DNA from 4 places in the Streptomyces sp. NPDC034049 genome. Region 1 is predicted to be linked to each of the others. Evidence: riboswitches for the same ligand, from Rfam matches in the RefSeq annotation. Region 1 holds a riboswitch; each other region holds the start of a gene.
The links. Region 1 has a riboswitch for cyclic di-AMP ahead of ACZ52C_RS15980 (M23 family metallopeptidase). Riboswitches for the same ligand answer to the same signal wherever they lie in the genome.
Positions count from the first base shown of each region.

Region 2: another riboswitch for cyclic di-AMP. It lies ahead of ACZ52C_RS16695 (transglycosylase family protein); the one in region 1 lies ahead of ACZ52C_RS15980 (M23 family metallopeptidase).
Region 3: another riboswitch for cyclic di-AMP. It lies ahead of ACZ52C_RS27625 (C40 family peptidase); the one in region 1 lies ahead of ACZ52C_RS15980 (M23 family metallopeptidase).
Region 4: another riboswitch for cyclic di-AMP. It lies ahead of ACZ52C_RS13170 (M23 family metallopeptidase); the one in region 1 lies ahead of ACZ52C_RS15980 (M23 family metallopeptidase).

Region 1 covers NZ_JBVISJ010000004.1:621,004-624,472, forward strand. The annotation lists gene ACZ52C_RS15975 (alpha-galactosidase) at 1-1,559, shown strand, start outside; cyclic di-AMP (ydaO/yuaA leader) riboswitch at 1,862-2,020, shown strand; gene ACZ52C_RS15980 (M23 family metallopeptidase) at 2,025-3,032, shown strand; gene ACZ52C_RS15985 (rhamnogalacturonan lyase family protein) at 3,281-3,469, shown strand, end outside.
Region 2 covers NZ_JBVISJ010000005.1:92,655-96,123, forward strand. The annotation lists gene eno (phosphopyruvate hydratase) at 1-433, opposite strand, end outside; gene ACZ52C_RS16695 (transglycosylase family protein) at 857-1,543, opposite strand; cyclic di-AMP (ydaO/yuaA leader) riboswitch at 1,548-1,747, opposite strand; gene ACZ52C_RS16700 (transglycosylase family protein) at 1,930-2,967, opposite strand; gene ACZ52C_RS16705 (cytochrome P450 family protein) at 3,187-3,469, opposite strand, start outside.
Region 3 covers NZ_JBVISJ010000010.1:190,838-194,306, forward strand. The annotation lists gene ACZ52C_RS27615 (ATP-dependent Clp protease proteolytic subunit) at 1-620, shown strand, start outside; gene ACZ52C_RS27620 (hypothetical protein) at 628-945, shown strand; cyclic di-AMP (ydaO/yuaA leader) riboswitch at 1,318-1,488, shown strand; gene ACZ52C_RS27625 (C40 family peptidase) at 1,492-1,965, shown strand; gene ACZ52C_RS27630 (DUF6328 family protein) at 2,043-2,591, shown strand; gene ACZ52C_RS27635 (ATP-binding protein) at 2,563-3,021, opposite strand; gene ACZ52C_RS27640 (helix-turn-helix domain-containing protein) at 3,280-3,469, shown strand, end outside.
Region 4 covers NZ_JBVISJ010000003.1:772,133-775,601, reverse strand. The annotation lists gene ACZ52C_RS13175 (aldo/keto reductase) at 1-815, opposite strand, end outside; gene ACZ52C_RS13170 (M23 family metallopeptidase) at 934-1,995, opposite strand; cyclic di-AMP (ydaO/yuaA leader) riboswitch at 2,006-2,167, opposite strand; gene ACZ52C_RS13165 (PP2C family protein-serine/threonine phosphatase) at 2,422-3,469, opposite strand, start outside.

The DNA.
Region 1 (3,469 bases):
CCCGCCTCGTGCGCGCCGACCTCACCTACGGCGAGAAGGTCATCGGCAGCCGCCGCGGGCACACCGGGCACCAGCACCTGCCCTGGGTCGCCCTCGACACCGACGCCACCGAGGAGCGCGGCGAGGTCTACGGCTGCGCCCTCGGCTGGTCGGGTTCCTGGCGGATCGCGGTGGCCCAACTCCCGGACGCGCGCGTGCAGATCACCGGCGGCGCCGGATACGACGAATCGGGACTGCTGCGGCTGGAGACGGGCGGGACCTTCACCACGCCCGTCTTCGCGGGCCTCTGGAGCGACGGCGGCTTCGGCGGGGCGAGCCGCGCCTGGCACGCCTACCAGCGGGCGTACGTCATCCCGGACGCCGACCAGGACCGGCCGGTGCTCTTCAACTCCTGGGAGGCAACCGAGTTCGACATCTCCGAGGAGCAGCAGGGAGCCCTCGCGCGGCGGGCTGCGGCCATGGGGGTCGAGCTGTTCGTGGTGGACGACGGCTGGTTCGGGGCGCGGACCAGCGACCGGGCCGGCCTCGGCGACTGGACACCCAATCCCGACCGCTTCCCGAAGGGGCTGCGGCCGCTCGCCGACCATGTGCACGCCCTCGGGATGCAGTTCGGCATCTGGGTCGAGCCGGAGATGGTCAATCCGGACAGCGAGCTGTACCGGGCGCACCCAGAATGGGCACAGTTCCAACCGGGCCGAAAGCGGACAGAACTGCGCAATCAGCTCGTCCTCAATCTCGCGCGCGAGGACGTGCGGGAGTACCTGTGGGAACGGCTCGACACCCTTCTGTCCAGCGCGCCGATCGACTATGTGAAGTGGGATTTCAACCGCTGCTTCACCGACGCGGGCTGGCCGGGGGAGCCCTATCCGCAGAAGCTCTGGGTCGAGCACGTGCACGCCTTCTACGCCCTGCTGGACCGGCTGCGGGCCGCGCACCCGGGGGTCGCCTTCGAGTCGTGCTCGGGTGGCGGCGGCCGGATCGACCTCGGGGTCATGACGCGGACGGACCAGGTGTGGACCTCCGACAACACCGACCCGCTCGACCGGCTCGCCATCCAGCACGGCTTCAGCCAGGTCCATCCGGCCCGGGCCATGGCCGCGTGGGTCACCGACAGCCCGAACAACCAGCTCAACGGGCGGGTCAGCTCGCTGCGGTTCCGGTTCGTCAGCGCCATGGCGGGTGTGCTCGGCGTGGGCGGCGACCTCACCGAGTGGAGCGAGGAGGAGCTGGCCGAGGCCCGGGAGTGGGTCGAGCTGTACAAAAGGATCCGGCCGGTCGTGCAGCGCGGCGACCTGTACCGGCTGCGGCCGCCGACGGGCGGGCTGAGCGCCGTGCAGTACGTCCACGGGGACGATGTCGTCGTCCTCGCCTGGCTCCAGGCGCAGCACTACGGCGAGCCGCTCGCCCCGCTGCGGCTGCGCGGGCTGGACCCGACACGGACGTACGAGTGCCGCGAAACGGGCGAAAAGTACCGGGGTGCCGTGCTGGCGCATCACGGATTGCCGACCGGGCTGCGCGGCGACTTCGATGCGACGGTTGTCCGACTCCGTCGCACTTGAGCCTTCTGTCCGAAATACTGCCGTTAATCCAACAAACCCTGGAATAAAGCCTACTGGGCCGTAGGTGCGTGAGCAGCGTCATATTCGTGACGTTCCGTTGCCGTCATGTCCACGTAATTCGGGCGGATTTCCAGGGAGGTTGGAATGCGCCCTGGACCGGTCTATTACGGAGCGTGATGGTGAATTGAAGTAAGGATCAGGGGAAAAGACGCACAGGAAGTCCCCATGGTTGTCTCTGTGGCCACAAGTCGCTTACGTTCGGCGTCAATCCGGACGGACGCCCAATCCTGCCGCCGACCGGAGCCGCGTACCGACCAGATCCACGGCAGGAGCGGGGGACCCACAGGAATCACCGCCTGTTCCGGTCTCCGGAACGGCTAGGGGTACAGCCGTGCGCAAGCACGGCCGGACATCTCCAGTCCGCACCCGACAGCTCACCTCGCAGGCGCCGGAGAGGAATTCGTCATGCCCGCGAAGGGTAAGCACCGCCGTCCGAAGCCCCAGCGCTTCACTCGCTCGATCGCCGCCGCCGGCACCGGTGGCGCGGCGCTCGCGCTGCCGCTGATCGGAGCCGCCGGCGCCCACGCCGCGACCCCGTCCACCGCTGCCTCGGGTGTTTCCGAGAAGCCGACCACGATCGCCGCCGAGAAGGCCGCGGTCGAGGCGGGCGCACGGATCGAGCAGGCCGAGAAGGCCGCGCAGGCGCAGAAGGGCACCACCAAGAAGGCGGCGCCCAAGACCTATTCGGTGAAGGTCGGCGACTACCTCGCGAAGATCGCGGACGAGCAGAACGTCGAGGGTGGCTGGAAGCGGCTGTACTCGGACAACCGGGAGGCGGTCGGTTCCGACCCCTCGCTGATCCACCCGGGGCTGAAGCTGTCGATCGGTGAGCGGGCCGCGTCGAGCGAGACGTCGCGCTCGTCGTCGAAGCCGCAGCTGTCGCAGTCCTCGAAGCCCAGCGAGCCCGCCAAGGCGCCGAAGCCCTCCGCTCCCGCGAAGCAGGAGTCGAAGGACACCCAGGCGTCGACCTCCACGGCGAGCGGCCAGTCCTCGTCGTCCAACGCCTCCGGCTTCAGCCGGCCCATCACGGGCGCGACCGTCGGCACCGCGTACAAGACCGCCGGCAGCATGTGGTCCAGCGGCTACCACACGGGCGTCGACTTCGTGGCCCCGACCGGGACCAGCCTCAAGGCCGTGGGGGCGGGCACCGTCGTCTCCGCCGGCTGGGGCGGCGCGTACGGCAACCAGGTCGTGATCAGACTCGCCGACGGCTACTACGCCCAGTACGCCCACCTGTCCTCGATCTCCGTCTCCGCGGGTCAGGTGGTCAGCGGTGGGCAGCAGATCGGCCTCTCCGGCGCGACCGGCAACGTCACCGGACCGCACCTGCACTTCGAGATCCGCACCTCCCCGAACTACGGCTCGGACATCGACCCGCTGGCCTACCTCCGCTCGAAGGGCGTCGGCGTCTGACGACCCCGCCCCCTGGCTGACGTCATCTCCACCCGGCGTCCGACGACACCTTCGCCCGGCGTCCGACGTCACCTCCATCCGGCGCCCGCATGCCGAAGGCCGGTCCCTGTGATCAGGGACCGGCCTTCGGCGTTTCATGATCACCGTGTTGCGGTCGTGTGGCATGGCCGAGCGAAGCCTCGACAGTGCCGCGAGAGGCGGGGACAGTGATCCGCGTAAGCGCTTTCTGTCTCTGTGAAGGAGTGTCGGTGCGTACTGCCCGACGTCGAAGAACCGTCTTCCTGACCGCGGCCGCCCTGTTCGCCGGTCTCTTCTCCACACCCGGCGGCCATGCCGCGGAGAGACCTCGCCGGGTCGTGGAGAACCTGGACCGGGGCCTGGTCGCCGTACCGTCCGACGGCGGGACCTTCCTCAGCTGGCGGCTGCTCGGCACGGAG
Region 2 (3,469 bases), on a different contig from region 1:
GGACGGGCAGCAGGTGCGCGTTCGGGCCGCCGAGGTAGCGGAAGAGCGGCAGGTCGCTGGCCTCGGAGGCGGCGTGGGCGACGGCGAGGGAGACGCCGAGGATGGCGTTGGCGCCGAGGGAGCCCTTGTTGTCGGTGGCGTCCAGGTCGAACATCGCCTGGTCGATCAGGCGCTGCTCGGTGGCGTCGTAGCCGACGAGCTCCGGGCCGATCTGCTCGATGACGGCGAGGACGGCCTTCTCGACGCCCTTGCCGAGGTAGCGGTTGGGGTCGCCGTCACGGAGCTCGATGGCTTCGAAGGCACCGGTGGAGGCGCCGGACGGAACGGCGGCACGACCGGTGCTGCCGTCGTCGAGGCCGACCTCGACCTCGACGGTGGGGTTGCCTCGCGAGTCGAGGATTTCCCGGGCTACGACGACGTCGATGGACGGCACGAGCATCTCCTTCATGGGATGTGACGCGGAAGTGCGGGGCCCGCGGGCCTTGCGACTAGAGCCTAACCGCCCCGGGCTCGTCGGCAGCCGACCGACCGTCCCGTGGACAGACAGACCGTACCCATTGTTCCAGTCCGGAACAAAGGGGGGTCGGCCAGAAAGTGAACAGAAAGAAGGAGCGGACATGAAAAAGCCCCGCCCCGGTGCGTACGGGGGAATGCGCACCGGGGCGGGGAGCCCGTGGGGGACGGGGGGACGGCCCTCACGAGGTCTTCACCATGGAGGACACGGATGTGAGCGGGCTGTGGTTCAGCTGGGAAGCGGCCCGATTTCTCGGCCCAGCCGAACCCGCCCCGCCTGCCCGGCCGTGGGGGCGGCCGTGGGGGACGGCAGACGCGTGGCGACCGTCGCCTTCGTCGCGGGTCAGCTCAGGTGGAGCTGCTGGCCCGGGTAGATGAAGTCGGCGTCGTCGATGATGTCCTTGTTCAGCTCGAAGAGCTTCTCCCAGCCACCCTTGACGTTCTTCTTCGCGGCGATGCCGCTGAGGGTGTCGCCGGTGACGACCTTGTACTCGCCGTCGCCCTTCTTGACCTTCTTGCCGGTCGGGGTCTCGACGGTGGCGCGCTCGGAGGAGCGGGAGGCGCGGGTGTCCTCGGTGCTCTTCTTGGTGCTCTCCTGCGTGCTCTGCTGCGAGGAGCCGGAGTTCGAGGAGGAGGCGGCGGCGCCGTCGTACGAGGCGCCGGACAGGCCCTTGCCGCAGACCGGCCAGGCACCCTTGCCCTGGCCCGCGAGGACCTTCTCGGCGATCGCGATCTGCTGGGCCTTGGTCGCCTGGTTCGCGGTGGAGGCGTACTGCGTACCACCGTAGGCGGCCCAGGTGGAGGCCGAGAACTGCAGACCGCCGTAGTAGCCGTTGCCCGTGTTGATGGACCAGTTGCCGCCGGACTCGCACTGGGCGACGGCGTCCCACTCGGAGGCGGTGGCGGCCGAGGCGCTGCCGGCGGCCATCAGCGGGGCTGCGATGGCGGCGGCGCCGGTGACGCCGGCGACGGCGATGGCACGAGCGGCCTTGGACGGACGGCGGTGCTTGCCCTTGCTGGAAAACAGCATGGAGAGATCCCCTCACCGACGCCTGCGAGGTGAGCTGTCGGGTTCGGGCCGGTTGAGTTGCCCGGCCGCGCCCGCTCGCCTCTCGGCTCACGTCGCGCGGCTTCACCCCGAGCCGGTTCCGGACGTACGCCCCCGAAGGGCCGCAACCACCGGACCCGGCACTTACCTTGGGTCCCCCGCTCCTGCCTACGGCGCTTGACGCGACGACTGTTCCTTGCGGCCGTTGGCAGGATTCGGCGTACCGACCGCAGGGGCCCGCTGTGGCGAGCGGTCACGACCGTAAACACGTGATTGCCCGGATTTCAAAGACGATCAGGGGGTCTGTGATTCATCTCCCACCTAGATCAAAACGGGCATTCAGGGGCGAAAAGTGACGCGAACTGTCGCTACTTTTCGCCCGTTTCGGCACCGACTTCAAGGGTCTGACCGGGAAGGATGAGGTCCGGGTCGGTTCCCACGGTGCTCTCGTTCTCGGAGTACAGCTCGCGCCACCCGCCGTTCAGGTCGAGCGAGTTCGCGATCCGCGTCAGACTGTCGCCCGCACGGACGGTGTAGGCGCCGTCCACGGCCTCCCGCGCCGCGTCGCCGCCGCGGGAGGCGTGACGGCCCGAGGGGGCGGGGTCGGCGGTGCGGGAGCCGTCGGCCGCGTCCGTGCCGGCCTCCGCGTCGGCGGTGTCCTCGTCGGCGCTGGCGCCACGATGGCGACCGGTACCGGCTTCGCTCCCCCCGGCCGAAGAGTCGTCACTCTGTGACGACTTGTCCGCATTCGCACCCTCGGAGTCCGTGGAATCGCCCGAGTCGGCGTCGGCCTTGGCCTTGGTGGACCCCTCGACGGCCTCGGGGGTCGAGTCGGCGGACTTGGCCGAGTCGGACCCGTCGACCTCTTCGGCGGAAGTGGAGGAATCGTACGAACCAGAAGAGTCAGAGGAATCGGATGAGTCCGAAGAGCCAGACCTATCGGATGAATCAGGAGAACCGGACGTTCCGGAGGAACCGCCCGCCTTCGTCGAGTCGTCCGCGACGCCCGTGTCCACGTCGGCGGAACCGGAGTCGCCGTCGAGGTTGTGGAGCAGGCCGCAGGTGGCCCAGACGCCTACGCCCTGGTCGGCGAGGACCTTCTCGGCGACGGCTATCTGCTGCGAGCGGCTGGCCTGGTCGGCGCTTGTCGCGTAGTCGAGGCCGCCGTACTTCTCCCAGTTCGCCTGGGTGAGCTGGAGGCCGCCGTAGCGTCCGTTCCCGGTGTCCGCGCTCCAGGAGCCACCGCTCTCGCACTCCGCCACCTGGTCCCAGGTGGTTCCGCTGGCCGCGCTCGCGCCGGTGGCGCCGAGCAGGGGGATCGCGATGGCCGAGCCGGTCACTCCGGCGGCGACGAGGAGAGCGGGAGCCTGACGGGGGCGACGGTGTCGACCGTTCCCGGAGAGCATGCGGTTGCCTTTCACGCGACAGCAGTGGCCGGTGCGAAGGGTGTGGGGTGACCCCTTCGCACTGACGTGTGAACGTAGCGGGAGTCGATCAGTTGTCACAAGTTAATGCAGCGCAGATCACGTGAAGATCACGGACTTGAGGGAGTGTCACTTTCCGTCGCGGAATGCGGTAGTGCTACGGGCTGCCCGGGTACTACTACGTACCGCTCATGACCCGGGTCACGAAATGCCCTCGGACCGCCCCTGCGGGGTGAATTGCACCGGAAGCGTGCGCAATCCGCGCATGATGAGCCCTCCCCGCCATCTCAGATCGGCCGGTTCCACCGCCAGTCGGAGGTCGGGGAGGCGGGTGAGGAGGGTGGCCAGGGCGGTCTGGCCTTCGAGGCGGGCGAGGGGGGCGCCGAGGCAATAGTGGATGCCGTGGCCGTAGCCGAGGTGCTGGTTGTCGCGGCGGGAGAGGTCGAGGGTGTCGGGGTCCTCGAAGCGGGCCGGGTCGCGGTCG
Region 3 (3,469 bases), on a different contig from region 1:
CGGCCCGTCAGATGCTGCCCGAGTTCACCGAGCGCACCAGTGCGGGTCACCGAACGATGGATCCGTATTCGAAGTTGCTGGAAGAACGGATCGTGTTCCTCGGGACGCAGATCGACGAGACGTCGGCGAACGACGTGACGGCGCAGTTCATGCACCTCGAACACCAGTCGCCGGACCGCGACATCTCGCTGTACATCAACTCGCCCGGCGGCTCGTTCAGCGCGATGACCGCCCTCTACGACACGCTCCGCTTCGTCAGCTGCGACGTGGAGACCGTCTGCCTGGGACAGGCGGGTGCGGCCGCAGCGGTGCTGCTCGCGGCGGGCACGCCGGGCAAGCGGTTCGTGCTGCCGGGGGCGCGCGTGCTGCTCCACCAGCCGGCGGTGGCCGACCGGATCGAGGGGCAGGCCACGGATCTGGCGATCCAGGCCGAGGAGTTGACCCGCAACCGCCGGAGGCTGGAGGAGATGCTCGCCCGGCACACGGGCCAGAGTCCCGAGCGGATCAGCGCCGACATCGAGCGAGACCTGTTCCTCGACGCCGAGGCGGCGGTGGAGTACGGGCTGGCCGACCGGGTGATCCCGAGCCGCAGGACCTCGACACGTCCCGGCACGAGGTGAGCCACCGATGCTGCCACCCGAACTTCCGCCGTTGCCCGCGCTCACGCGCGCCGAGGCCGAGCTGATCGACCGTTATCTGGACGTGGTCGACCTGCTCGGCCGGATCAACCCGGCCCGATCGGGTGACACCTACCGCGGGTTGCGCGCGGCGCAGGCGCTCGTCGCCAAGGCGACCGCCCTGCGCGACGCGCTCGAACTGATGCACGCGCGCGGGGAGAACGAGGTGCACGCCCCGACGCTCGCGCGAGCTCTACGGGTCCTGGACGGCGAACGGCGCGCGGGCCGCGTGGCACTGCCCCCGAAACCGGAGGATTCACCCGCCTGAACCGATCCGGGGGCGCTCGCCGTACTACTGACGGGGTGTCCGGTCCAGGTCTCACGCCGTCCGGACGGCCTACCGCGATCGACCCATCGGCCCATACGTCGTGAGGACCTGTGAAGTTGCGCAACATGCCTGGTACCGGGCCGGAATATGCCATTCCGGTGCTGGTGCGGACCTCCTCGACCGACTGGACACAGCAGCCGAAAATGGTCTGTCCACCCGAACGGGTGAGTGGTGAGTAAGACCACAAATACCCGGTTCCGTTGGGATTTTCGGACTTCTGTGCGCCAAGATCCCTTCCTGACGACAAGCCCCCGCCGCAGCGGCGGGGCGATCCGGGTGGACGCCGAGTCCTGCCGCCGCCCGGATGACCGGTCGACAGAAGTGCATCGGCAGGAGTGGAGGACCCAAGCACGACGGGTCGCCGGAACGGTCACGCCATGACCGGGCCGAGCAGCCCTTGGGGTGAAGCCGCGTCAGCGGCCGGGCAACTTCGCCAGCCCGAATCCGACAGGTCATCCTTCACAGGCGGCTGACGAAGGGTTGCGCATGACTGCGCTGAATCGTGTCCCGTCGCTGTTGACCCGGGCCGGCACGGCCTCGGCTCTGACCATCGCCGCTGTCAGCGGCAGCATCGTGGTCCCGGGCGCCGCATCCGGCGCCGAGGCCGCCACGGTGGCGTCGAAGGCACTGAAGGTCGCGGCTTCCAAGAAGGGCTCCCCATACAAGTACGGCGCCGTGGGCCCGAGCAGGTTCGACTGCTCAGGGCTGACGCTCTACTCGTTCAAGAAGGCGGGCAAGAAGCTGCCCCGTACTGCTCAGCAGCAGTACAACAAGACGAAGCACATCTCCGCGAGCAGCCGCAAGCTCGGAGACCTCGTCTTCTTCCACTCGGGTTCGAACGTCTACCACGTCGGTATCTACGCGGGGAAGGGAAAGATCTGGCACTCGCCGAAGACGGGTGACGTCGTCCGGCTGCAGAAGCTGTGGACGAAGAACGTCTGGTACGGCCGGGTCCGCTGACCCACCGTCGGGGGCGGCGGAGCTCTACGCCGCCCCCGACGGGCGTGCGACCGGCGGTTTTGGATACCCGTTCGACCATGGCCGACGAACGCACCCGACCCGCACGCAACGAGACCCCCCTCGAACGCGCCGACCGCAATTTCTCCGAGCTGCTCCAGGAGTTGCGCGTCACCCAGACCGGGGTACAGATCCTCTTCGCGTTCCTGCTGACGCTGGCCTTCACCCCGCGCTTCCCGGACCTGGACTCCGTCCAGCGCGCCACCTACGTCGTCACCCTGCTGCTCGCGGTCCTCGCGGCGACGCTCTTCACCGCCCCGGCCGCTCTGCACCGCTCGCTCTTCCAGCAGAACGCCAAGCCCCTCATCGTCCAGGTGTCGTCCCGGCTGGCCACCGCCGGACTGTTCGTGCTGATGCCGGCCTTCACCGGCTCCGTCCTGCTCGTCGTGGACGTGACCCTCGGCCGGAAGGCGGGGATGGCCGCAGGGGCCGGCACACTCCTCGTCTGCCTCCTCCTGTGGGCCGTGCTCCCCAAGCTGGTGGTCCGCTTCTCCGACCACCACGACTCCTCGGCACGGTCGGCCCCGGACGAGGACCCCGTCAGGTTTCCTGCGGACCGCCCGCGCTGACCGGCTGCGCCGAGACCGTCCACGGGAGTTCGATCGCCACCGTCTTGCCGCCCTCCCGGGTGGGTCTGACGCTCAGCCTGCCGCCGCACTCCGCGGTCAGCCAGCGGATGATCACCATGCCCCGGCCGTTGTCCTGCTGGACGGCGGCCGGCAGCCGTTTCGGGAAGCGTGGATGGCTGTCGGTGACCCCGATGCGCAGCTGCTCGTCGCGGTCGAGGGCGAGGGCCACGGTGAAGGTGGGCGACTGACCGAGGGTGTGCTGCACGGCGTTGGTGGCGAGCTCGGACACGATCAGGCGCACGGTGTCCGCGATGTCGGCGTCGCCCGGCAGGCCCCATTCGGCGAGCACGCCGGCGACGTAGTTCCGGGCGGTGGACACCGAGGCGGGATCGCTCGGCAGAGTGACGGATGCTTCCAGGTGATCTGCCATGGCGAGGCGTCCCTTTCCCACGGGACCGGTGTCCGACAGGGAGCGGATGGTTCGACTACGGTCCCGGACTGGTGCTTCGCGCCAGACTGCCACTACCTGGGCCGTCACGGGTGGCGATCCACCAAGATATGCATATATCTGTCGCTCGAAGCGGTGAACTATCCGACGGCCGACCGTATTTGGGTGGGGTTCTCCTCCATCCTCTGTCGTCACCCCGTCGTCACCCCGACTTCGCGCGCCGGGCGGAAGGAGAATCCCATGCAGTACGGTCCGGCGGTGCGCCGCCGCAGGCTCGGTGCCGAGTTGCGTGTCCTGCGCACCCGTTCCGCGCTCACCAGCATCGAGGCCGCCCATCGCGTGGGCTGGCACCAGTCCAAGGTGAGCCGGATCGAGACGGGCGCCAGCGGCGTGAAGCCGGCGGACGTACGCAAGCTGCTGGACGCGTACG
Region 4 (3,469 bases), on a different contig from region 1:
GCCAGCCAGGCCAGGGCCACGGTGGCGGGGGCGACGCCGTGGGACTCTGCGATGTCGTCGAGGGCGGCCAGGACGCGGGGGCCCGCCGGGGTGTCGAGGTAGGCGCCGGCGCCTGCGGCTCGGGGGCTGTCGACCGCCGTGCCGGGGCGGTACTTGCCCGTCAGGAAGCCCTTGGCAAGGGCGAAGTACGGGACGGCGGAGAGGCCGGCGTCGGCGGCGACGGCCTGGAGGGGGCCCTCGTAGGTGTCCCGGGAGACCAGGTTGTAGTGGGGCTGGAGCGCCACGTAGCGGGCCAGGCCCTCGGCGGCCGAGAAGTCCAGGGAGGCCTTCAGGCGTTCGGGGCTGATGTTGGAGGCGGCTATTGCGCGGACCTTGCCGGCCTTCACCAGGTCATCGAGGGCGGTGATGATCTCCTCGACGGGGACTTCGGGCTTGTCGAAGTGGGTGTAGTAGAGGTCGATGTGGTCCGTGCCGAGGCGGGCCAGCGAGGCGTCGGCGGCGGCCTTGATGTTGGCCGCCGTCAGGCCCTGGTACTCGGGGTGCTGGCTCACCTTGGTCGCGATGACCACGTCGTCGCGGTTGCCGCGGGACCCGACCCACCTGCCGATGATCCGCTCGGACTCGCCGCCCTCGTTGCCCTCGACCCAGGCCGAGTACGAGTCGGCCGTGTCGATGAAGTTGCCGCCCGCGGCGGCGTAGGCGTCGAGGACGGCGAAGGACTGCGCCTCGTCCGCCGTCCAGCCGAAGACGTTGCCGCCGAGGGCGAGCGGGAAGACCTCGATGTCGGACGTGCCGAGCCTGCGAAGAGAAGTCATGTCCAACGTCAACGAGCGGACCGGACGCCCGCATTCCCCATCGACACCGAGGCAGGACGAACGCCGCGTAGGCCCGGGGCTTACGCGGCGTCGCTGTGCAGTGCCGAGGGGCGGCGGGCTACGGGGTCAGGCCCTTGCTGCGGAGCCAGGCCGCCGGGTCGATGCCGCTGCTGGAGCCGCCGGGGTGGACCTCCATGTGGAGGTGGGCGCCCGTGACGTTGCCGGTGGCGCCGACGCGGCCGATGACATCGCCGGTGGCGACCTTCTGGCCGACGCTGACGCCGATGGAGGACTGGTGGGCGTACCAGATCTCGGTGCCGTCATCGAGGGTGAGGACGGTCTTGTAGCCGTAGGAGCCCTCGTAGCCGGCCTGCGTGATGGTGCCGCTGTGGACGGCCTTGATGAGCGTGCCGGTGGGGGCCGCGAAGTCGAGGCCGGTGTGGTAGCCGGAGGACCAGTACGGGCCGGCCTGACCGAAGGTGGAGGTGAGGGTGTACGAGGAGGTGGGAAGGGTGAACTGCTTCGCCAGGGCGGCGAGACGCTCGGCTTCCTTCTTCGCCGCGGCCTCCTCCTCCGCCTTCTTCTGGGCGGCGGCCTCCTTGGCCTCGGCTTCCTTCTTCTCCTTGGCGGCCTGCTCGGCGGCCTTGTCCGCGGCGGCGGTCTGCGCGGCCTCGGCGGCGGCCTTGTCGAAGGCGTCCTGCTGGGACTCGGCCTGCGCCATGATGCGGGCACGCAGCGCCTCGCCGGCGTCCGCGGTGCCCTGCTCGGTCTCGGCGGCGGTCAGACCGGCGCTGCTGAGCGGGGTCCTGGAGGCCTCGGGCTCCGGCTCGTCGGCCTCGTCCTCGAAGACCGAGCCGACGTTCGGCATGTCGGGCATCGATATGGAGACCGGGGCCTTGCCGGACTGCGCGCTGGCCATGCCGGCGCCGCTGACGGCGGCTATGACACCGACGCCGAGGACCGTGGAGCTACGGGCCAGTCCGTTACGGGCGAGTACGCCGCTCTTCTTGGCGACGCGGTGCCGGCCGCGAGCGGGGCGCAGGGTCTCCTCGTTCGGATTCCACTCCTGCCAGGGGCCCTCGTTGTCGCTGTCATAGCTGCCGTAGCCGAACGTCTGGCTCTCGCCGTCACGTTGGGCCGGCACGAACGGGGCTTCGGTCGCGGACCGGTTCGACGCCACGTGGGCGTACTCCTTCCTTCCTCCTCGCCTACCGGGTTAGCTGACGGGTTCGGAGCAGGAAGGTCTCCTACGCGCGTAAACCGGTCGTGCGTACAGCCACGGCGGTTTCCGTGCGATTCACCCCAGGGTGGTGGTTCCCCGGTTCCCTTGCGGGATTCGGCGCATGAGCACGGAGCCGTCTCTTGTGACGGCTGGGACGACCGCGCTGCGTTATCGAACGTTAATAGACGCGAGTACTCCATTCCAAGCTGTTCTGAATGATCGTTCCGGTCTTCGCGCTGGACTTTACGGGTCATGAGGGGTGGAAAACGGGCGAGTTGACCTTGACTCGCGAGTAACAGTTGCCTTGACGGGACGTCACTTCCTCTACGGAACACGGTGACACGGACACGCTCGGTGATATCGGTGTGCGAGCGTGGCCGTGTCTCAGGGGCGGCGGACCGCCAGGAGGGCCATGTCGTCCGTGGTGCGGTCGCCCGTGTGCCGGCGGACCTCCTGCGCGAGGGTCGTCAACAGGGCGCGCGGGGCGGTGAAGCCGCGGCCGGCCAGGCGCGCGGCCGGGTCGTAGAAGACGCCGTGCGCGTCCCGCGCCTCGGAGAGGCCGTCGGTGTAGAAGAGCAGCGTGGCGCCGGACGGGAATCCGGTCTCCTCCGCGCGGTCGGGCCAGGTGCCGAGGTCGTCCATGCCGAGCGGGAGCGCGGGCTGCCGGGCGTCCAGCGTGCACAGGGTGCCGTCGGCGTGCAGCAGCAGAGGGGAGGGGTGGCCCCGGTTGACGATCCGGGCACGGCCGGCGCCGTGCGGGAACTCCGCGAGCACGGCCGTCACGAACCCCTCGTACTCCACCGCCGCGTCCCGCCGCGCGGCCTCCCGCCGTGTTCCCTCCCGGGCCAGCGCGCGTTCCAGCCGCTGGGCCACCGCTTCGAGTGTCGCCTCCTGTTCGGCCGCCTCCCGGAACGCCCCGATCAGCACCGCCACCGCCGACACCGCCCCGAGCCCCTTGCCGCGGACGTCGCCGACGATCAGCCGTACGCCGTGGGGCGTGTCCTGCACCGCGTACAGATCGCCGCCGATCGACGCACCGGCCTGCGCGGCCTCGTACCGCGCGGCGACCTCCAGCCCGCCGATCCGCTCCTGCGGCACCGGCAGTACGGCCCGCTGCGCCGCCTCGGCGATCTCCCGGGCGGTGGCGAGCCGGGCGTCGCTGCGGCGGACGAGGCGGTTGATCAGTACGGCCAGTACGGCGACCGTGGCCACCGTGGCGATCTCGGTGACCGCGTCCACCCGGCCCGCGTCGTCGTAGTAGAAGCGCACGGCGGTGATCCCGGCCACCGACGCGGCGCCGACGACCACCGTGCCGAACAGCGTGAAGAGCGGGGCCGTCACCAGGGGCGCGGCGGTGAAGAAGGGGACCGCGGTGAACTCGCGCGGGGTGAAGTGGTCGTAGAAGAGGCCGGTGGCGATCAGCAGCACGGGA